3 regions of the Paenibacillus sp. FSL H3-0302 genome follow, and region 2 is predicted to be linked to each of the others. Evidence: predicted binding sites of a transcription regulator. Region 2 holds the regulator's gene; each other region holds the start of a gene.
The links. The regulator Rex, encoded in region 2, represses fermentation and respiration genes when NADH is low (regulators of the CRP and FNR family bind a similar motif). The targets are predictions, from matches to a motif close to TTGTGAAATATTTCACAA.

Region 1 (7,691 bases), 1.9 Mb from region 2:
TGTATATGCCGCTGGCGACAGCTGTGCGATTCATTACAACCCTACAGGCAAACACGCCTATATCCCACTGGCAACCAATGCCGTACGGATGGGAACCTTAGTTGCGCGCAACTTGGTAACAGAGACCATTCCTTATATGGGTACACAAGGAACTTCGGGCATTAAGATTTATGAAGACAATATCGCTGCAACAGGGCTTACTGAAGAAGGAGCTAAGGCTGAAGGAATGGACGTAGAAACCGCCATGATTATTGATAACTACCGTCCAGAATTTATGCCCACCTTTGAGCAGGTTCAGTTAAAAGTAGTGTTTGATCGTGCCACACGCCGTATTCTCGGGGCTCAAATTATGTCCAAGATGGATCTGACGCAATCGATCAACACAGTGTCTGTATGTATTCAAAATCAAATGACAATCGACCAACTTGCCTTTATCGATTTCTTCTTCCAACCGCATTACAACAAACCTTGGAACTTCCTGAATACAGTAGGTCTTCAAGCGCTGCCGACAACAGTACCAAGCAAAGAGGCTGTAACGGTTTAAAAAGGGACGTTGTTCCTGAGTGATTTATCGAAGAATTAGACAGCCTTGTAAAGCTAGAGAAGCAGTGATCCTCCTGTTACGGGAGGATCACTGCTTTTTTTTGTTAGGTGCAGAATGATTAGCTGCATGGGTAGGTGCAATCCAATGGCTTCGGTGATGCAGCAAGCTAAATGTGCTCGAAAGTTACGACTAGGGTCAACTGAGTCCGATCGTGCTGAGTCATCACCTTCTGCAGAAGCTTTCGGACTCAGGAGCTCTGTATAAGGTCATCTGAGTCCGATCGTGCTGAGTCACCGCCCTCCGCAGAAGCTTTCGGACTCAGAAGGCGCTATTTAGCAATTAATCACCTTTTGAGCGTGATTTCGGACTCCAGTGCAGCTATTGCATAGAATGGGGGACAACTAGTGTGTTTTTCGTGCCAATAGCGACTATGGGGTCCGATAGCGAGTCAAATGTGCTCGAAAGTTGCGATTAGGGTCAACTGAGTCCGATCGTGCTGAGTTATCGCCCTCCGCAGAAGCTTTCGGACTCAGAAGGCGCTAATTAGCAATTAATCGCCGTTTGAGCGTGGTTTCGGACTCCAATGCAGCTATTACATAGAATGAGTTACAACTAGTGTGTGTTTCGTGCCAATAGCGACTATGGGGTCCGATAGCAAGCCAAATGTGCTCGAAAGTTACGATTAGGGTCATCTGAGTCCGATCGTGCTGAGTCACCGCCCTCCGCAGAATTTTTCGGACTCAGAAGCCATTATTTAGCAAATAATCGTCGTTTTGAGCGTGGTTTCGGACTCCAATGCAGCTATTACATAGAATGAGTTACAACTAGTGTGTGTTTCGTGCCAATAGCGACTATGGGGTCCGATAGCAAGCCAAATGTGCTCGAAAGTTACGATTAGGGTCAACTGAGTCCGATCGTGCTGAGTCACCGCCCTCAGAAGCCATTATTTAGCAAATAATCGTCGTTTTGAGCGTGGTTTCGGACTCCAATGCAGCTATTACATAGAATGAGTTACAACTAGTGTGTGTTTCGTGCCAATAGCGACTGAGTCCGATCGTGCTGAGTCACCGCCCTCCGCAGAATTTTTCGGACTCAGAAGCCATTATTTAGCAATTAATCACCTTTTGAGCGTGATTTCGGACTCCAGTGCAGCTATTGCATAGAATGGGGGACAACTAGTGTGTTTTTGGTGCCAATAGCGACTATAGGGTCCGATAGCGAGCCAAATTTGCACAAAAGCTCTGTATAAGGTCATCTGAGTCCGATCATGCGGAGTCACCGCCCTCCGCAGAAGCTTTCGGACTCAGGAGCCGCTAATTAGCAAATAATCGCCTTTTGAGTGTGATTTCGGACTCCAGTGCAGCTATTACATAGAACGAGGTACAACTAGTGTGTTTTTGGTGCCAATAGCGACTATAGGGTCCGATAGCGAGCCAAATATGCTCGAAAGTTACGATTAGGGTTAACTGAGTCCGATAGTGCTGAGTCATCGCCCTCCGTAGAAGCTTTCGGACTCAGAAGCCGCTAATTAGCAAATAATCGCCGTTTGAGCGTGGTTTCGGACTCCAATGCAGCTATTACATAGAATGAGGTACAACTAGTGTGTTTTTCGTGCCAATAGCGACTATGGGGTCCTATAGCGAGCCAAATGTGCTCAAAAGCTACGTATAAGGTCAACTGAGTCCGATCGTGCCGAGTCACCGCCCTCCTCAGAATTTTTCGGACTCAGAAGCCGCTAATTAGCAAATAATCGCCTTTTGAGCGTGATTTCGGACTCCAGTGCAGCTATTACATAGAAGGAGGTAAAACTAGTGTGTTTTTGGTGCCAATAGTGACTATGGGGTCCGATAGCGAGTCAAATGTGCTCGAAAGTTACGAATAAGGTTATCTGAGTCCGATGTCCGGGTGTGGGCCAAATATGCTCAAAAGCTACGATTAGAGTCATCCGAGTCCGATAGAATGCCGATAGTGAAGTATGACGATAGTGAGGTATGACTACAGTGAGGTATAGCTACAGTGAGATCTTGCTGCATATAAGGACAACGGTGTCCGATAGCTGCTGCGTACGCTCAAATGTAATCCAACGAAACAAGATATGCTGGCTTAGCCGGTCATACACAAACTTCTATTTGTGCACAGGTCGCAGTAAATTTGACATGTCAGTGAAAACTTTCACTTAGTTTTCTCAAAGTGATAATTATCACGTTAATGTGTTTTACGACACGCTACAATGGTCATAAAGGAACAAATTTGAAGTAAATAGATGAAGGGGATAGGAACCATGGCTTATAGCAAACCGCAGCAAATTGCCGAAGTAACTGTAGAGAACGGCATAAAAAAAGCTCATAATCCGCTAAGTACCGTACTTATTCTGGGCTTTTTGGGAGGAGCGTTTATTGCGCTCGGGTTTTTATTAGATATTCGCGTCATTGCTGGCGCACCACAGGAATGGGGTTCCATTGCTAACTTTATCGGAGCCGCAGTCTTCCCCGTTGGGCTGATCATGGTACTCCTTGCAGGTGGAGAACTGCTGACAGGGAATATGATGGCCGTGCCGCTCGCTTTTATGGCTAAGAAGATTTCTTTCTGGGAAGTTGTGAAGAATCTTTTGCTCATTACGATTAGTAATCTGGCAGGGGCATTATTTGTAGCTTATTTCTTCGGTCATGTGGTGGGTTTAACTTCAGAGGGTGTGTATTTAGAAAAATTGGTGGATATGGCTGGTCATAAAATCGATGCAGAATTCTTTCCGGCATTTGTTTCGGGTATCGGCTGTAACTGGCTCGTTGCGCTGGCCGTATGGCTCTCCTATGGAGCAGATAACTTCAGCGGCAAAATCCTTGGTATTTGGTTCCCGACGATGGCCTTTGTTGCGATCGGATTCCAGCACGTTGTAGCTAACATGTTCCTAATTCCAGCAGCTATTTTTGAAGGTTACTATTCATGGGGGCAATACTTCACTAACTTTGTTCCCGTCTGGCTCGGAAATCTAACGGGTGGGGCAATATTTGTCGCAGCTGCCTATTGGATGGCATACTTGCGTAAAGCACCTACGGCTATTCAATCCGTAGATAGCATGTCCGGCAGCAGTGTCAAAAAACACGCTTAAGCTCGTCTTATAGAGCACTCCATAGAACATTCAAGGTCTGCCTTATTGGTGGCGTTAATGTTTTAGGGGTGCTTTTTGTTATGTAGACACAAAAAAATCCGCCGTGATATATCCGCGCTCGGGGGAACGAAATCGGATCACGGCGAATTTTGAAGGGGGAGTGTTTCTAGGCTCTATTACCCCGTCTTTCTAAAAGCGAATCAGTTTCTTCTTGTTTGTTTGCTTTACGGACGACAGCCACGGCTTTAAAATAAGAATAGATATTAGAACTAGGGAGGACTGCGGACGTGAACCCCAAGGGAGACGGGATATTTCATGCGATATGTGCGTTTTATCCTTTAGATTTCATGCGTACTTTATCACGATAAAACGTCAATGTGTATGCTTGCTCATAGCCCTGTTTTGGGATGATACTGGATGAATTAATGACACATATATAACAGGGGATGTACACTACTTATGAAGTTTTTACAGGCATATCCAAAAGAAGTGAAAATATTTCTAATTGCCAGCCTAATTAACGCAACAGGTAGTGCGCTGATGTGGCCGCTCGTTACGATGTATGTATTTGATGAGCTTGGACGCAGCATGTCAGATGCTGGACTGGTGATTCTTATTCAATCGGTTGGTGGGATCGTGGGTCAACTACTCGGGGGCTCACTCTATCATAAGGTAGGCGTGAACCGGCTGATTGTCGGAGCGCTCGCCATGAATGCTTTGGCACTGTTCACCTTGCCGGCAGCTAGTAACAACTGGACGTTATTTATGGTAGCAATGGGACTGGTAGGATTATTTAATTCCTTATCATTACCTGCCATTCAGGCATTTATCGGCTTTCGTTTCACGAAGCAGCGTGGTGAGCTGTTTAATGTTATTTATGTCGCCAATAATATTGGTGTAGCACTGGGGACGGCATTAAGTGGTTTTTTGGCCGATATTTCCTATATGCTAAGCTTTGTAATGAATGGTGTAACCTCGGCGGTATTTGCGGGTTTCTTTTTTATATATCTGAAGAAAATCGGTGGAGAACCTGCGCATGAGGTAATGGGGCATCAGAAGAATGAACCAGAGAAACAATCCACGTGGAAGCTAATGGGGCATACTCGTATTTATCTTTATATGGGGATCGGTTCTTTGTTCCTGCTTCTCGGTAACTCTATCTGGAATACAGGGGTATCTCCGTTCATTATTTCAGAGGGCTGGCCTAAGAAAACTTATGGTTTTCTCTGGACACTGAACGGTATTTTGATTTTTGCAGCTCAGCCATTGGTAACAATGATTAAGCGCTGGTTCGCGTCTACCTCAACGGCGCAAATGACTGCAAGTGCCCTGTTTTATTTGGGTGGCTATGCGTTTCTTTTGTGGATGCCTAATTATCCTGGCTTAGTGCTTGGAATGGTGCTTGCTACACTGGGAGAAATGCTGATTTCTCCAGCGATGCCATCCTTTATCTCGGATCATGCGGGGCGCAGCGCACCGTTTTATTTGGGACTAAGCGGAGGGATTGGTGCAGTCGGGAGAGTCATTGGCCCTTACTTCATGGGCAGACTGTATGATAGCGGTGGTTTGGCACCAACAGCCTGGCTGGCCTGTGCGATGGCGCTGCTGTCTGTAGGTTTTTTCGTCATCCATGCTTTAGTCAATCGTAAAGGCCATTCGTTAGAGCGGTCCGTAGGATAACTATACACAGTGGATTCCAACATCTGCTGTGAATTCTATAGAGGTGCAAGGCAAGGGGTGTACATCTTATGAAACAAATCAACAAGGCAAGGTTAACTATTAGACCCTCAGAGATTAAAGACGTGCGAGAACTGATTGATCTGGACCATCTGATTTGGACAGAGGACACTAGCCCGGGACCTATGTTGTGGCGCTCACAAGAGGATTTCTTGCTGAATGCTCCCCCGGGCTCTCAGCTCGTAGCGCTGCAAGATGACAAGCTATGTGGATATGTCGGGTTTGGCTGCCCTAGTAGAATGGAGAGCAACCGGCATGTGTGCGAGGTTAATATTGCTGTTCATCCGAACTATCAACGTTTAGGCATCGGCCGGCAGCTCATGGAAGCCATTAAGGAACACGCTGCGGCGCATGCTATTCGTAAGCTTCGCCTGCGTGTATTATCCTGCAATGAATCAGCGATTTCTTTTTACCGGGAATGCGGTTTTGTGGAAGAGGGGCGTCTGCGGGAGGAGTTTTATCTTGGCGGTCGTTATGTGGATGAGATATTTATGAGCTGCATGCTGACAGGAGGAAATGGATATGGAGATCGTCTCGCTTAATGTCGGTCGGCCGGTGACGGTGGATTATCGGGGAAAACCTTTGGAGACCGGAATTTATAAAACGCCTGTAGATGGATCAGTTCAGCTACATACCAATGGATTTGTTGGAGATGGCCAAGCAGATCTTAAACATCATGGAGGTCCTGACAAGGCGGTATGTGCCTATCCCATTGAGCACTATCCTTATTGGGAACAGCAGCTGGGAAAGAAACTGGAGTACTCGGCTTTTGGAGAAAATATCACCACAACGGGTCTACTGGAGACAGAGGTGTGTATTGGCGATGTATATGAAATAGGCACCACTTTGCTTCAGGTTAGCCAACCACGATACCCTTGCTTCAAAATCTCACAAAAGCATGGACCCGCAGATCTACCGGCTCAAGTTCTGGATACAAGGTATAGCGGATTTTACTTACGTGTACTTCGTGAAGGAATGATTTCAACCGGCGATGCAATTGTCAAAAAAGAAAACGGAGACAGCATTGCTTCCATGGCGCATGTACTGCATTTAATGCAGGTTGGGCTGCAAGAGGAAGCTGCTCTGGCAGAGCTTGTGGAGCTGGAAGCTCTCTCAGCCGTAGTACGGAACAAGTTTCGAAAACAGCTGGGTATGCCAGAGATCTAATCTTGGTCTGCACAATAAAATAAACCTGGGGGCGTATGCCAGCCAGGTTTATTTCTGCTTACGTGTTTGTTTAACTTTGCTTTGCTTAAGTAACTTAGCCGAGCAGCTGCCACTCACTACGTAATAAACCATATACGGCGTGATTCACGTAGCCATCGGGCAGCTTTTCTGCCTGTCTGATCACACCTTCGAGCACAAAACCAAGCCGTTCAGGAATTGCCCGGCTAGTTACGTTGGCGGTTGCGCAGCGAATTTCTACCCGCTGCAGCTCCATTTCAAGCAGGGCGTAGTCTACTAGAACTCGGCAGGCACTGGTCATATAACCTTTGCCTTCATATCCATCACCAAGCCAATAACCAATCCCTACGGAACGGTTATGCCAGTCAATCTGGTGATACCCAATGACGCCAGCGAGCTCGCCGCGGACCCAAAGTCCAGCAGTGAAGGCGCCATTGTCGGTGCCTTGTTTTATAGCATTTTTAATGAAATTAAGGGTGTGATCCTGTTCCGTAACGGCATCAACCCAAGGAAGCCATTGCCTAAGTCGTTCCCGCGAGCGCTCCACTAACGCGAATATGTGCCTAGCATGCTCAGGCATGAGTGGCTTTAAGATAAGCTCTTCGTCGATGACATAATTAAACAAGCGGTTGCCTCCTTTTCGGCACAAGGCCTTATGTATGATTATGGATTTTTTCTTATGATTATCATGCTACTCTATCGCCCGCAGAGAAGTCAAAAGGTCTAAAGATGCTAAAAATTGATCCAGGCCATGTGCCCCCTTTTATTGAACAATCTACAGTTAACGGGTATATTAGTAGGAAACATGTTTATACAAGAAGTAGTGTAACACTACAGAACGAAAGGTTGATAGCTGTGGAGAACCGTACTACCCCCTCCAATTTTATTAAAAATGTTATTACCGAAGACCTCCGTACGGGTAAAGTAAAAGAAGTTGTCACACGCTTTCCGCCGGAGCCGAACGGTTACTTACATATCGGACATGCCAAGGCGATTTGGATTAACTTTACACTGGCGGACGAGTTCGGTGGCAAGACTAACCTAAGATTTGACGACACGAATCCTGCCAAAGAAGATACGGAATATGTGAACTCCATTCAGGAAGATGTAAAGTGG
Region 2 (7,691 bases):
GATAGCTTCCTCATCCAGGGTTAAGCATTGTCCATGCTTGATGACCTGTATACCATTCACCCACACATGCTCAACATCCTTAGCGCTAGCAGAGTAAACTGCATGAGACAACAGATCTGTGTGTGGCAGCAAATGCGGCTGATCGATATCAACAGCAATGAAATCTGCTTTCATCCCTACAGCAAGTCTGCCTACATTATTTAAAAAGATGGACTGCGCGCCATATTCTGTAGCCATACGCAGAGCCTCTGGAGCTGGAACAGCCGTTGGATCACCGCTGACACCCTTATGAATGAGAGCTGCAAGCCGCATCTCTTCAAACATATCCAAGTTATTGTTGCTTGCCGCGCCATCCGTGCCAAGAGACACCTTCACACCAGCTTTTAGAAGATCAGTAACCCGAGCCACTCCGCTAGCCAGCTTCAAATTACTGCCCGGATTATGAGATACACCCACATTATGGCGAGCCAAGATCTCAATCTCTTCATCATTTAAATGAACACCATGTGCAACTATCGAGGGACGTGTGAACATGCCAAGCTTCTCTAAGTGAGCTACAGGACGCAACCCGTAATCCGCCACATTTTGTTCCACTTCACGTTTCGTTTCGGACATATGCGTATGCATCGGTAAATCCAGATCATGCGCTGCCTGCACGAACTTAACCAGGAAGTCCGGAGGGCATGTATAAGGGGCGTGCGGCGAGATCATAGTAGTAATTCTACCTTCAGCCTTTCCATGCCAGTTACGGGCAAAAGAAATCGCTTCCGCAAGCTTGTGATTCTGTACATCCTCTGGACATAACCCGATCACACCACGCATCAATACGGAACGGATACCTGATAACTCAGCTACCTCGGCTACTCGGTCCATATGATCATACATATCGAGGAAGGTCGTAGTTCCACCCTTCAGCATTTCCAATACAGATAAGGAGGTTCCCCAGTATACATCATCACCGGTGAACTTTTCCTCCATTGGCCACATCTTCTCCTGAAGCCACACTTGTAGCGCTAAATCATCTCCATATCCACGCAGCAAAGACATCGCCGCATGACCATGTGTGTTTACAAGTCCAGGCATGAACAGCAGACGGCTGCCATCAACCACTTGCACTCCAGCTTCCATCTGAGGCTCTTCTTTTCCTATGTAAGTGATTAAATCATCTTCAATAGTCATATATCCACTCAGAACCGGCTCATCCGTTCCCGGAGTCAGAAAATACCCGCCCTTAATTATCGTTTTATTGTTGTTCATGTTCGCTTTCTTCCTTTCCATCCCGCAAGTAATAAGCAAGACTTTGCAGATCAGTTGTAAAATCAGCTGCATGCACCCGGATATTCGGTGGTGTCTTCAGAATCACAGGGGCAAAGTTCAAAATCGCTTCAATCCCAGAAGAAATGAGAATATCTGCTACATTTTGAGCTTCTGAATCAGGTACGGTAATAATGGCAATGCGAATACCTTGCTCACGAATCGTGCTGCCTAGTTCATCCATCGGTTGCACAGTAAGGGAGTTGATCTTACGTCCAACCTTAGGAGCGTACGAATCAAATATAGCCGTGATTTTCATAGTATCTTTAAGATATGCATTGTAATTAGACAAGGCATGTCCGAGATTACCTGCTCCAACTAAAGCTACATTAAGCTGTTGATCCAGCTTCAGGATATGACGGATTTTCTCAATAAGATACGTTACATCATAGCCGATACCTTTTCTGCCGAAGTCACCAAAATATGCTAAATCCTTACGAATCTGTGCGGGATTAAGATCAAGCTTTTGTCCAAGTTCCTGAGAGGAAACTGTTAATATTTCGCGATTCTGGAGATCATTCAAAAAACGCAAGTACACAGGTAGTCTGCGAACAACGGCTTCTGATATTTTTTCCGATTTCATATTTTTCCTCCTAAAAATAGTAATGTTCTTGTGAAAATCCATATTCAAACGTCTACCTCTCCTTATTAAGGACGGTACTGTAACACACCGCCCTTAAGGATAAGGAGGAGCTAAACTGAAGACGAGCGTTTTAAGAAGCGCCGCCATCCTCTAGCCATTCCGCTATGCGTGGGACCATTTGATCAGTAAGCATATGCTCCATTTTGGGACCAGGCAATGAATAAAGGAAATACTTCCCGTAATGAGATTCAATAACCCTTGTATCATAAACAATAACTATTCCGCGATCCTGCGCCGTGCGAACCAGTCTTCCGAATCCCTGCTTAAAACGAATAACCGCTTGAGGAACAGATAATTTCATGAACGGATTCTTCTTCTGGGCCTGTAATAACTCCGACTTCGCTTCCGCCAACGGGTGATTCGGCGGTTGAAATGGAAGTCTCACGATGGCCAGGCAAGTCAGTGCTTCACCTGGAATATCTACACCTTCCCAGAAGCTGCTCGTCCCCAGCAATACGGATGCTGCACTGTCCTGAAAGCGGCGGATCAGCTTGCTCCGGCTGCCACCTTCTACGCCTTGACCAAGCACCGTAATCTCTTGTGAGGCTAAAGCCTCTTTAAGCGGATCATATACCTGACGCAGCATTTTATAAGAAGTAAACAGAACCAGCATCCGCCCACGTGTTGTTTTAGCAGCTTCCGATAATGACTGTACGAGTGTATCGACAAATCGAGCATCGCCCACACTGCCCTTCACACTAGGAAAATCACGCGGTATAACTAACAGTGCCTGCTCGCGATACTTAAAGGGAGAAGGAAGAAGTGAGGTCATTAGACGTCCTTCTTCCGCAGCTTCGTTAAGTCCGAGATTATCAATCATAAATTGAAAAGACTTATCTACAGACAGCGTCGCCGAGGTAAGCACGATGCTTTTTTTCTTATCGAAGAACAACTCTTTAAGCTGGCTGCTAACATCCACAGGGACGGCATACATCTGCAGTGATTTGCTGCGGTAATTTCCATTTGCCTCCAGCCAATATACTACATTATCGTCATTCAGCCCCATAAAGAATCTTACTTGCTCACGGATGGAAGCCAAATCCTTAAATAAACCGCTAATATCAGTAACAAGACTGTCTGCTGAGGATTGGCTTTCCTGGTCGCGCATCTCGTTAAGCATTTTATCACCCTTACGGATGATGTCGCTTAACGTCAGATTCATAGTGTTCTCTAGTGCAACCAATTCATCCCAATCCTTCGGCTTACGGGCGGGAATCAACCGCATAACCAGTTGTCCCGCTTCCCCTGCCCCTGCATCACTGCGTTCCGGCAAAAGGCTGAACAGCTTGTCGCTGAGTGCATCCCAGGTTTCTTTGACGTTAAGCAGATCCGGGTAGATCCGATCGATGACTCCGCTCCATTCTGAAGCCTCTTCACTGCCTGACGACTGTAATATTTGACGAAGAGCAGGAAGCTGTCCGTTTCGGCTATCTTTATACAGCCGCGATAATGTGTGTGCCACAGTGAAATGCTTCATATGCATGCCAAGATGTTTACCAGCCACATCTTCTAAATGATGTGCTTCATCAATGACAAGATGCTCGTAAGCCGGAAGCAGCTGGTGCCCAGCCTTAACATCTGCGAATAGCTTGGAGTGGTTCGTAATAACCACGTCAGCAATCCCAGCTTCATGCTTGGCCCTATGATAATAACATTTGCGGAACCAAGGACAAGAACGGCCCAGACAGGAATCGGTATCGCTTGCCACCGTCTCCCAGAAATCACCGCCCCGGCCGCTTAAATTCAGCTCTTCATCATCCCCTGATTCACTTTGAGTGAGCCATACAATCATCTGAGCGGCAGTAAGCGCATCTTCCCTTGGGCTTATAAAGTCCTTTTTATTAATTTTATGCTCAAACTTACGCAGACACAAATAATGCCCTCTTCCCTTAAAAATAGCAGCTTTAAACGGAAAAGGAACTACCTGCGTTAACAAAGGGATATCCCGCTCGCGCAATTGGTCCTGCAGATTAATGGTATGAGTGCTGACCATGACTTTTTCATTGGTGCGAACGCTTTGATAAATGGCAGGCAACAAATAACCGAGCGATTTACCGGTTCCTGTGCCCGCTTCGATCAGTAGGTGTTTGTCTTCGGCAAGTGCCGTCATCACCTCATTGATCATAATATCCTGAGCTTCCCGGCTTTCATACTGCGGTAATGTGTCTTTAAGTCGTTTGGTTACTTCGTCCATATAATCAGTAAAAGATAAATTCGCTAGCGGATTCTCAGCATGTTCATCTCTAGGTGGCGCTAACTCCGTCCAATCTCCTACTGCAAGCGCTAATTGACGATAGAAAGTCAGATCACCTTCGGGCTGTAGCGTTTCCGCTTCCCGCTCTCGCAGCAGACCATCAAAGTACCAGCCCAGATCACTATCCTCTTCGGTAAACAGCTCACAGAGTCTCTGGATCGTAAGCAGCGGCAGCTCGTAGAGCTCCTCCAGACATTTCAGCAGCACTAAAGCAGTCGCAAGTGCATCACTATCTGCCTGGTGCGGACGATCATGTGTCACTCCAAAATGAGCACTGACAGAGCCTAGTTGATAAGATGTGAGCGAAGGAAAGCAAATTTTCAGAAAATCAATCGTATCCAAAATCCGCCCTTGAAATGGCAAATAACCACAACGATCTAAAGCATTTTGTAAAAAATGGAAGTCGAAAGCGACATTATGCCCTACAAGCACAACATCATCCAAGAGCGGAACAAGCTCCATCATCATCTCATCCAGCTCAGGCGCATCCTTAACATCATCATCGGTAATCCCCGTCAGACCTGTTATAAAAGGAGGAATCGGCGTTCCGGGCTTGACATAGGAACCATATACCCGGGAGATGGACCGGTCTTCTTCTATAATTGCAAGGCCAACCTGGATAATTTCACCCACGGATTGGGTTCCTGTTGTTTCAAAATCAAGCACGGCAAATTTCATTATAATTCTATTCCCTTTCAATTGAGACTCTTAATCAGCATAACAGAAGTTGCGAAAAAAGGCGATGCACACCACTGGTTCAGGGGATGCATCGCTTGAATGGAAATTTCCAAAACCGTTATTCTTTTACAAAAGGGAAACCAGCTGATTTCCAAAATGCAGCTTCCCTCCACGACGGCGGCATACCTCTAAGTTAACGTTTGGTTCCGGAAGCGCAGGGTCATGTTGCAAAGCAAGATCAAACAATTCCTGCGCTTCATTGAAACGTTCCTGTGAGGCTCGTATGCAGCCTAAAGCATTATAAACCATGGCTTTCAGCTTGGTTTCCCGTATCAAGCCCAGCATATGGTTCAGATGACTCCAAGCGGCCTCACCGTCACCTTCCTGCAGATAAGAGATGGCTAAATATAATCGAGCAGCCAAGCTATCCGGGTATTGCGCAATAACTTCTTTAAACTGATCAATACACTTTCCATACATCAGCAGCTTATAATACCCCTGACCTCTTACAAAGGAATCCATACATAGCTCTGGTGCTTCCTGTTCCGGCACTTCCTCTTCGACCACTGCTGTAAAATCCGCACTTTCGCGAAAGGAACTAAGCTTCTCAGCAAAAGCGAGCCATTCATCCATCACTTTGTCGCTCAGTCTATGCAGCATATTATAATTGCATAAAAGCTCGTTCCGGCGGGCACCCTCCGCTGTAGGGTAATCTGTTACGATCTCCTGAAGCACCTTGTTCATTTCAGCAAACAAATGTTGAAACATGGGCGATCCCCCCTTACTGAAGATGAAATCAGTTCAGCTTGCCTGACTTCATTTTCTGCGAGATCGGGGTCTTTCATCCCTGCCATTCATTACATGGCGTAAGTCCATACATTATGCGATTGTAGCATGCAATTCATGATCAGCCAGCTTCACTGGTTTGTTATTCTCATCCACGAATACCACCGTTGGCTTATGTGACTCCAGTTCTTCCGAGGACAACATCGCATAGGAAATGATAATTACTGTATCGCCCGGCTGAACAAGACGAGCTGCGGCACCATTAAGACAGATCACTCCGCTTCCACGCGGTCCAGGGATTACATAGGTTTCCAGTCGTGAACCATTGTTGTTATCCACAATTTGAACTTTTTCATTCTCAAGAATGTCCGCGGCTTCCATCAAGCTCTCATCAATGGTAATACTGCCCACATAGTTCAAATTCGCTTCCGTTACTGTTGCGCGGTGAATTTTGGATTTCATCATATGTCTAAACAAGTGCAGCAACCTCCTTTGGAATAAATACATTATTATCAATCAAGCGTGTTCTGCCAAACTTCACGGCGAGCGCTATTATAATTTCCCCATCCACTTCTGATAAAAGAGCTTCATCCTCTAATCCTTCAAGATCCGGGAATGTTAAGATCTCCGCGTATTCAATCACCGCTAAAGGAGAGCTGGAAATAACCGATGTCAACAATTCCCGCACTTCAGCAACGGTTGTTACTTTTCCTTCTTCAATGGACTGACGTGCTTCTCGTAAGGAACGAGATAACACCAATGCCTGACTACGCTCCTCTGGAGACAAGAATACGTTACGTGAGCTGAGTGCAAGTCCATCCCCTTCACGAACGATCGGACAAGGAATAATTTCAACATTCATATTAAGATCGGATACCATACGGCGAAGTACAGCAACTTGTTGAGCATCCTTCAGGCCAAAGAAAGCATAATCCGGCTGTACGATATTGAAGAATTTATTAACCACTGTGGTTACACCATCAAAATGCCCAGGGCGGGAAGCCCCACAAAGCCGGGTAGTAAGCTCCGATACCGAGACCGTAGTCCGAGTAGGCTGCGGATACATTTCTTCCACACTGGGGATAAATACAATATCTACTCCCTCACGTTCAGCGAGTTCCAAATCACGACGCTCGTCACGCGGATAGGAATCATAATCCTCGTTTGGCCCGAATTGCAAAGGATTCACAAAAATGCTCATTACCACTGTGTTGCTCATTTCTCCAGCCCGGCGAAGCAGACTGGCATGTCCGTCATGCAAGTATCCCATCGTAGGAACGAACCCAATCGGGGCGTGCCCGCCTTGTCTCATATACTCCAAAGCTTCGCGCAGCTGCTCCATGCTTCTGACGACTCTCATTTATTTCCCTTCCTTTCTTGCAGCGCCATATAAAGATTCCAAAACCGTTTCATCTGCATTAAAAACGTGACTTTCATCTGGGAAGGAACGTTCCTTCACTTCCTTCACATATTGGCTGATGCCCTCATGGATTACATTACCCACATCCGCATAGGTTTTGACAAAACGTTTCTCACGGTAAGGTGAGGCATACCGCAGCAAATCATGGAAAACCAATACCTGTCCATCACAGTAACGGCCTGCACCGATCCCAATGGTTGGGATGCTAAGCGCTTCAGAGATCGCTTGGGCTACTTCTTCCGTTACCAGCTCCAGAACGATTGCAAAAGCACCTGCGGCCTCAAGCGCCTTAGCTTCATCCATCAGGCGTTGCGCATCTTTGGCATCTTTGCCTTGAATCCGGTAGCCACCAATCATATTCACGGATTGCGGAGTAAGCCCGATATGTCCCAGTACAGGGACTCCCGCAGCTACCACCGTAGCTACAGTCTCACAAATCTCGAGTCCACCTTCCATTTTGACGGCATGAGCCCGCCCTTCCTGCATTAATCTGCGCACTCCCCGCAGAGTTTCATCTACACTTCCGTGATAAGTCATAAATGGCATATCCGCCACGATAAAGGTGCTTTGTGCTCCTCGAGTTACCGAGCGGGTAT
Region 3 (7,691 bases), 3.0 Mb from region 2:
TCCTCCTTCTCTAAATCATACAAAAACCGAGAAAGGTCACTTTATTTAAAAGTGTCTATTTCTCGGTTACAGTTTATCAAGCAGTTACGTTAACTAGTTAGGTTGCTCTTCCATCGCTCTAATAGATTCATCAACCTTCACCATCATGGAACATTCGACTCTTTTGCGGAAGATGTCACAGCTGAAGTCATAGGTTCCGACCAGGGAACCCGTCGCGTGCAGCGCATTGGCAGGACAACCGCCGCTGCAGTAGAGTTTCGCCCAGCAGTCCTTACATTCCGGCTTCGAGTAGCAGTTACTCTCTTTAAATTGACATTGCAGCTCAGGTTGTGTGATGCCATCCCAGAGATTTCCCATGCTGTACTCTTCATCCCCTACGAACTGGTGGCAAGGAAAAAGCTCTCCCCAAGGGGTGACAGCAAGATATTCGGTTCCCGAACCACAGCCAGTGATTCTCTTCTGGATGCAAGGTCCTTCCGAGAGGTCAAGCATGTAGTGATAAAAGGTAAATCCCTTGCCTTGTTCACCGCGCCCGATCATTTCCTTGGCGAGAATTTCGTACTGGTTGTATATCTCCGGGAGGTCCTCCTCGGTAAGTGCATAGGGTTCCCTTGGATCACAAATGACCGGTTCCATCGAGATTTTGTCAAAACCAAGATCTGCGATATGAAATATATCATTGGTGAAATCAACATTGTTACGGGTATAGGTTCCTCGTACATAGTACTCTTGGTCTCCGCGCTTACGAACGAATTCCTGGAACTTCGGAAGAATATGATCATAGCTGCCTTTTCCGTTAACCGTTTGGCGAAGCCGGTCATGAACCTCTTTTCTTCCATCCAGGCTTAATACGACATTGTACATTTCCTGATTTAAAAACTCGGTGACCTCATCGTTCAGCAGCATCCCGTTCGTCGTGAAGGTGAAGCGGAACTTCTTTTTGTATTCTTGTTCTTTGCTTCTTGCATAAGCTACGATCTGTTTAACCACTTTCCAAGCCAAGAGCGGTTCCCCGCCAAAAAAGTCGATGTCCAGGTTTCGATGATGACCCGAATTTTCAAGCAGGTAATCGATAGCTTTTTGTCCAACCTCATAGCTCATGATTGCTCGATCTCCGTTGTATTTCCCTTGGCTAGCGAAGCAATAGTCGCATGATAGATTACAGGTATGCGCAACATTGAGGCAGAGTGCCTTAACATAAGTTTTCCGTTTTTTTAAATCAAGCGAGAGGTTCTCATACTCATCTTTTGTAAAAAGCTGACCATCATTTATAAGCTCCTCGATATCCACGATGGTTTCTCGAATGTCACTCTCAGAAATGCTGGAATCATGCTTATATTTCTCTAACATCATTGTCACGATTTGGTCGACAGAAGTTTTCTCATAAAGCGCTATAATTTCATATGCTAGGTCATCAACAACATGTACTGAGCCACTGTAAGTGTCGAGCACGATATTGTATCCATTTAGTTTATATTGATGAATCATACTTACTAATCAAGCTCCTTTTGCACACAAGTAGAAACGGCTTTGCCATCCTTTAGAGGAAGCGTCCATTTCTTAAAAATAGCCGCCCATCAGCAGAGCAATGGGCGGTAAAATTCCGAATCCTATCTGTTCATTGCATTTTCACACTTCTGGTTTGCAACGCCGCAGGAAGTTTTACAAGCGGACTGGCAAGAGGTCTGGCATGCGCCGCATCCGCCGTGTTTTGCGGTATCCATCAGTTTGCGGGTGCTCAGTGTTACGATTCTTTTCACGATAAATAACTCCTTCTGTAATTTCTTGTGATCACTTTCACTTAATTTCCATGGAACATCGTAGCAACATCACGCAGGTACGTCTATGATGCCTGTCACCTAGCAGAGCAGAGAGGGGTTAAACATAAGCATCAACACTAATTTTCGTGCAGTCTTTCATGCTTGTGATCGTAGGATGCGGCAGCGGGAACCAGAGTCAGAGCAATGCTAAAAAAGTGAAACAAAAAAGAGACGGCAATGATGCCATCTCTTTAACAACATTTTTTCTCATACTTGTCCGTAAAGTCCAATAAATATAAGGATTTCATAGCACTGTATCCTTCCTTACCAGTAGAGCGACACTCTCCACATACGTGGGTGGACAATGTGAACAAACTTATATGAGGAGCCCTAAGACACTTCCAGACAGTTTATCTGCTCTTGAATATTCAATGAAGTTATTTATTTTTATAATGTACTACGCCTTAGTTCATAAAAATATTGCACTATTGGATGCTTTAACTTCATCTTCTCGCTCATGTTTAAAATCCAACCGTTTTGATAGAAGGCGGCTCCGAGCATAGCATCTATGGCGTGCTGCAGAGGGACGAGAATGGCCCTCCTATCCATAACCGAACGGATGCTTTTTGTACTCTAAGGGGCTTGAGCCGACTCTATTTTTGAACACACGACTAAAATAGTACTGGCTCTTATACCCTACCTTCACGGCCAGATCCCCGATTTTGATATTCGGCATTACGTCATCCAGAATCTCCTTCGCCTTCGATATCCGAAGCTCAGTGACATAGTCAAGGAATGAAGCACCGATTTCTTGCTTCATACGCTTGCTAAGATAGGTTTGGTTGATATGAAATAGTGCTGCTACTCGAGTAATAGACAGCTCCGGATCCTGATAATGACTGTCAATATACTCGGTCACTTTTTGGATAAGCACTGTTCCATCCCCTGTATACCCGGGAAGCTCCCGCTCCTTATCCACCCTGCCTTCATGTGAATGCAAAGGATATTTTACCTGAAGATGCTCATCGATCCGATGAAGCAGCTTGTTCAGATCACTCTTCGGCACAGGTTTCAATACATAATCGAATGCTTGCAGTTGCACGGCTTGACGCGCATATTCAAAGTTATCGTACCCGCTGATGATGACAACCAGAACCGACGGGCAGCGTTCGCGCAATATATTCATCAGATCGAGCCCATTCATATTCGGCATGTTGATGTCCACAAGACATACATGTGGTGGGGCTTCCTCCACCATATTCAATGCTTCGTTTGCACTTTTCGCTTCTCCTGCAACCTCAAAAAGATACGGACTCTCCTCAATGTATTGTCGCAAGCCTTTGCGAATGATCGTTTCATCATCGACGATGACAATCTTCCACATCTTCATTCCACTCCCCGTCCAAAGGTATTCGAATGACCATAACGGTAATGCCATCTTCGCTCTTCACTGCAAGGCCATATGGCACTCCGTAAGCTAGTCGAATGCGATGGTTTACACTGTATAGCCCAAAGCCTGTGGCAGAACGATCATATGTATCATCAAGAAGGGCTTGATTTATCTGCTCAAGCTTCTCTTCCGGAATCATAACCCCATTATTTTCAACCTTAATGACCAAATAATCGGCCTGTTTATATGCTGTAATCGAAATTTTGCACTTTTGATACCCAAGTGGCTTAATCCCGTGATAAATCGCATTTTCCACCAAAGGCTGCAGTATGAAGCGAACAACTTGGCACTGAGCAAGCTTTTCATCATATCGAAGCTCGTAGTCCAGAATCTCCTCATATCGCACACCTTGAATATGAAGATAACTCTCGACATGGTACAACTCCTGATCAAGCAGAATGTAGGGACTGCCTGTGCCAAGCCCTAATCGGAAATACGCGCTAAGCGCTTCCACCATCTCCACCACATTGTCTGCTCCATGTTCCGTTGCCATCCACTGGATCGTATCCAATGTGTTGTATAAAAAATGCGGCTTGATCTGCTCATGAATCAGTCTGAGTTCCATCTCCTTTCGGTCCTGCTCCACAGCGTATAATTGAACAAGCATGTCATTGAAGCTTCGTCCAAGATCGCCGATCTCATCCGAGCGCGTAACATCTGCTCGTATGGTTTGGTTGCCGTTCTGCACATTTTCCATTACCTGGCGAAGCGACTGAATTGGACGAATAATGGAAGAAGCAAGCAGCACCAGAAAGACGATAAACGCACTACCGATAAGAACGCCTACCAGCAATGCAGTCCGCTGGGTTTTGATCACCGCTAACGATAGACTTGAATTCGGTACTTTGAGTACTAACTTCCAGCCTTCCACATTTTGAATTGGAGCCTCAAATACACTCATGTTCTTCTTATCTGCTGTATCCTCCGCTCCATCTTCTTCACCCAGCTCTCTGCAATCGACGATAAGCTGGCCTGACTGGTCATATAGCATTACATCTTGAGCAATCTCCCTCATCTTCTTGACGGAGACGGCTGCGGCAATATAAGCTACCTCATCATTCACCGATGGATTCACGCGATAAAGAATGACAACGATTTCGGCTGCATTCGCTTTGGATACGATCGGATTGCTTACCACATAATTGGAATCTGAATTCAGCAGTTTTCGATAGTAGGGTCGGTTTAGTATCGAAAAAGGCTTGTCCCTTGCTGACCAGGAATTTCCGTGAATATCCACCACGCGTATGGATTCGTACTCTACTTTCTTCTTCGCCTCGAACTTATCGAACTCTTGCAGCAATTCATCTCGTGTCCACTGATGGTCCGAAGCTAGAGAAGCAAGCATGTCTATCTCTCCAATGCGCTGATTAAACCAATAATCAATCTGGTCGCTGCGTGCAGTAACCACTTGCTGCGTTAAGTTCTTATTCAAAGGGACAACCGTATGGTTCATCTCCAAATATATTGTTACAAGCAATGCAACGAACAGCAGCAAGAAGCAGCCTCCTGCGATTAACGTAATTTTTAAGTGAATTGATTTCATTGTAATCATAGCCCTTCACAATATCCGTTTCTTACATGCCCGAAAAAGACAAAAAAACACTAATCTGTGCAAATACATAATGCTGTACTAAATCTATAATAGGTCTTGTGCATATTTTCACATGAAATAACATTCATGTCTAGGCTAGAGATAAAGGATTTGCCTAGCAAATCTTCCTCTCCCTAGTGTATGTAACCAATCCACAACAGAATGAAGGAGATATTATGCGAACTCACACGAAAAAGCTGTTATCTATTCTACTAGTCCTCAGTCTTATGTTCACGCTTGCTGCCTGCGGCAGTAAAGATGCAGAACCCGCTGCAGATGCAAACGGAGTGCAAGTCTTTGAAGGAGTTGGGCAAGGTAAACATGGCGATATTAAAGTACAAGTCTCCTTATTAGATAACAAGATCACTGACATTAAAGTGACAGAGCATAAGGAAAATGAAGTACTTGCAGAACCTGTTTATACGCAGCTCAAGCAAGAGGTCATGGCAACTAACAGCGCAAAAGTTGATGCCATTAGCGGATCTACAGTTACAAGCAAAGGATATCTCGAAGCCATTCAAGATGCAATTACGAAGTCTGGACTTACCCTTGTCGCTGGCGCTGCAGTCAGTGGAAGCAAAGACAAAGAAGAAGTCGAGCAAACCTATGATGTTGTCGTCATCGGTGCCGGGGGTGCTGGCTTTAGTGCGGCTATCGAAGCGAAGAGCGCTGGAGCTAATGTAGTTCTGCTCGAGAAAATGCCAGCTGTTGGCGGCAACACATTGATCTCCGGTGGTGAGATGAATGCGCCTGACAACTGGGTTGAACGTGCTCTTGGCATCACAGATGACACGGCTGACTTGTTCTATAATGATACGATGAAAGGCGGAGACAATCTCGGGGATCCAAAGATGGTTCGTATTCTTGCCGACAATGCTCTAGCATCTGCCGAATGGCTGCGCGATGATATCAAGGTAGAGTTCTTACCTGATCATCTGTTCCAATTTGGTGGCCATTCCAGAAAACGTGCGTTGATTCCTGTAGGTCATACAGGTGTTGAATTGATTACTAAGTTAAAAGCCAAAACAGACGCTGATCAAATCACGATCAAAACGAATATGAAAGCCGAAACCTTGCTGAAGGACGAAAGCGGCAAAGTAACAGGTGTAACTGCGACTTCGGGTACTGGCGACAAGATCACATTCCATGCGAACAAAGGCGTCATCATCACTACCGGTGGTTTTGGATCCAATGTAGAGATGCGTAAGAAGTATAACCCTACAATGGATGAAAAATATATGACTACCGATACACCAGGATCTACAGGTGACGGTATCGTTATGGCAGAAACGATTGGCGCCAAACTGACAAACATGGAGAGTATTCAAACGTATCCAATCTGTAATCCCGAGACAGGTGTTATTTCTCTGGTTGCAGACTCCCGCTTCGATGGTGCAATCCTGATTAACCAAGAAGGCAAGCGCTTCGTTGAGGAATTAGAACGTCGTGACGTTATTTCTAAAGCAATTCTTGCCCAAACGGGTGGATATACGTATCAATTATGGAATCAAGGCATTGAGGATATCGGTAAAACGATCGAAGTTCATCAAGACGAATACGATCAACTCGTTAAACAAGGCTTGCTCTTTAAAGCCGATACGATTGAAGAGGCCGCTGATTTCTTTAAAATTGACGTGAACACTTTGAAAGAAACGATTAATAAAGTAAATGATTATGCGAAAACAGGTAAAGACCTTGATTTCAAACATCGCGGTGGATTGAAATCTCTTGAAAAAGGCCCTTACTACATCGAAAAAGCTGTACCCTCCGTTCACCATACAATGGGCGGCTTGGTGATCGACGAGAAGACTCGCGTTTTGAATGAAAAAGGCGAAGTCATCCCTGGGTTGTTCGCTGCAGGTGAAGTAACAGGGGTCATTCATGGTACAAACCGTCTTGGCGGTAATGCCATCGCTGATATCTTCACATTCGGCCGGATTGCAGGCAAACAAGTTGTAGCAGAGTAATCTTATTTTTTGTGTAACTGCTCTATTAATAAGTTAGCCTTAAAAACGTGCAAGATAGTTCGTAAAGTGCAGGTTGACTCTAACTTTCAAGCTGCCCTCTATGACATAGCAAACCGCCCTGTTAGCAACAATGCGAACAGGGCGGTTTGCTATGTATTCGTGTCATCGGCATGAAAAAAATAAGCACTGTGATCAAAAGTGTGACCACGATGATCTTCACGATTTTTTTATGGTGGAGCCTAGGGGCTACGCTCGTCTAACTCGCTGCTCTTTTATCGTTCCAAAAAAAGGAATATTATTCCACTTTGTTTTTACTTTCATTGCATTTCTCTCCTTTAACTGAATGTGAAAAAGCGCAGGAACTTGTCCCTGCGCCATGCTTCCGCAATATGCGGAAACAAAAAAAGCCCCATATGGTACCCTCGAAGGTTCCATATGGGGCTGACTTTTTGCAGGATCATTAATAAATGAGAAAGAGCCCTCACGGATAATAGGCATAGACCTACTTCGTAAGAGCTTTATTATGCAGATATGTGGTTGGCGAACGCTTCTAATTAATGGCCAGATATAATGGAAAAGCATATAGCCAACCAATGAATCTAATATATAATCGGATATTAATATTCAGGGAAATCCCTGATAAAATTTAATTCCCCGTGCTCGTCCACAAAAAATAGACGTTTTATGTTACTCGCCAAAGTTTTTACAAATATATTTTATGATATTATCCTCTGCTCGGCGTTTCGTAATACTTCAGTGTCCGAAGTTTCCGGGCGAATATGACTGGTCATTGCATACTCTTGCTGCAGCTGCGCTCTCGACTTCGCCTTGTTTTCATTTACATTCTTCTGTTACATCCCTGACCAACAAAGCCACCGACTCCACATGCACCGTATGCGGGAACATGTCCACCGGAGTTACCT

Region 1: a site for Rex is predicted at 2,705-2,722, ahead of MHH50_RS29095 (formate/nitrite transporter family protein). Genes of this name have one in related genera too.
Region 3: a site for Rex is predicted at 4,859-4,876, ahead of MHH50_RS03450 (flavocytochrome c). Genes of this name have one in related genera too.

What each region holds. Positions count from the first base shown of each region.
Region 1 is NZ_CP150284.1:6,531,296-6,538,986, reverse strand. It holds gene MHH50_RS29100 (FAD-dependent oxidoreductase) at 1-544, shown strand, start outside; gene MHH50_RS29095 (formate/nitrite transporter family protein) at 2,826-3,653, shown strand; gene MHH50_RS29090 (MFS transporter) at 4,113-5,333, shown strand; gene MHH50_RS29085 (GNAT family N-acetyltransferase) at 5,402-5,932, shown strand; gene MHH50_RS29080 (MOSC domain-containing protein) at 5,913-6,557, shown strand; gene MHH50_RS29075 (GNAT family protein) at 6,652-7,200, opposite strand; gene MHH50_RS29070 (glutamine--tRNA ligase/YqeY domain fusion protein) at 7,431-7,691, shown strand, end outside.
Region 2 is NZ_CP150284.1:4,650,832-4,658,522, forward strand. It holds gene MHH50_RS20640 (amidohydrolase) at 1-1,257, opposite strand, end outside; gene MHH50_RS20645 (redox-sensing transcriptional repressor Rex) at 1,244-1,897, opposite strand; gene dinG (ATP-dependent DNA helicase DinG) at 2,028-4,889, opposite strand; gene MHH50_RS20655 (hypothetical protein) at 5,016-5,657, opposite strand; gene panD (aspartate 1-decarboxylase) at 5,769-6,152, opposite strand; gene panC (pantoate--beta-alanine ligase) at 6,145-7,035, opposite strand; gene panB (3-methyl-2-oxobutanoate hydroxymethyltransferase) at 7,036-7,691, opposite strand, start outside.
Region 3 is NZ_CP150284.1:784,698-792,388, reverse strand. It holds gene scfB (thioether cross-link-forming SCIFF peptide maturase) at 94-1,488, opposite strand; gene scfA (six-cysteine ranthipeptide SCIFF) at 1,611-1,760, opposite strand; gene MHH50_RS03460 (response regulator) at 2,362-3,144, opposite strand; gene MHH50_RS03455 (histidine kinase) at 3,119-4,705, opposite strand; gene MHH50_RS03450 (flavocytochrome c) at 4,978-6,768, shown strand; gene rlmD (23S rRNA (uracil(1939)-C(5))-methyltransferase RlmD) at 7,603-7,691, opposite strand, start outside.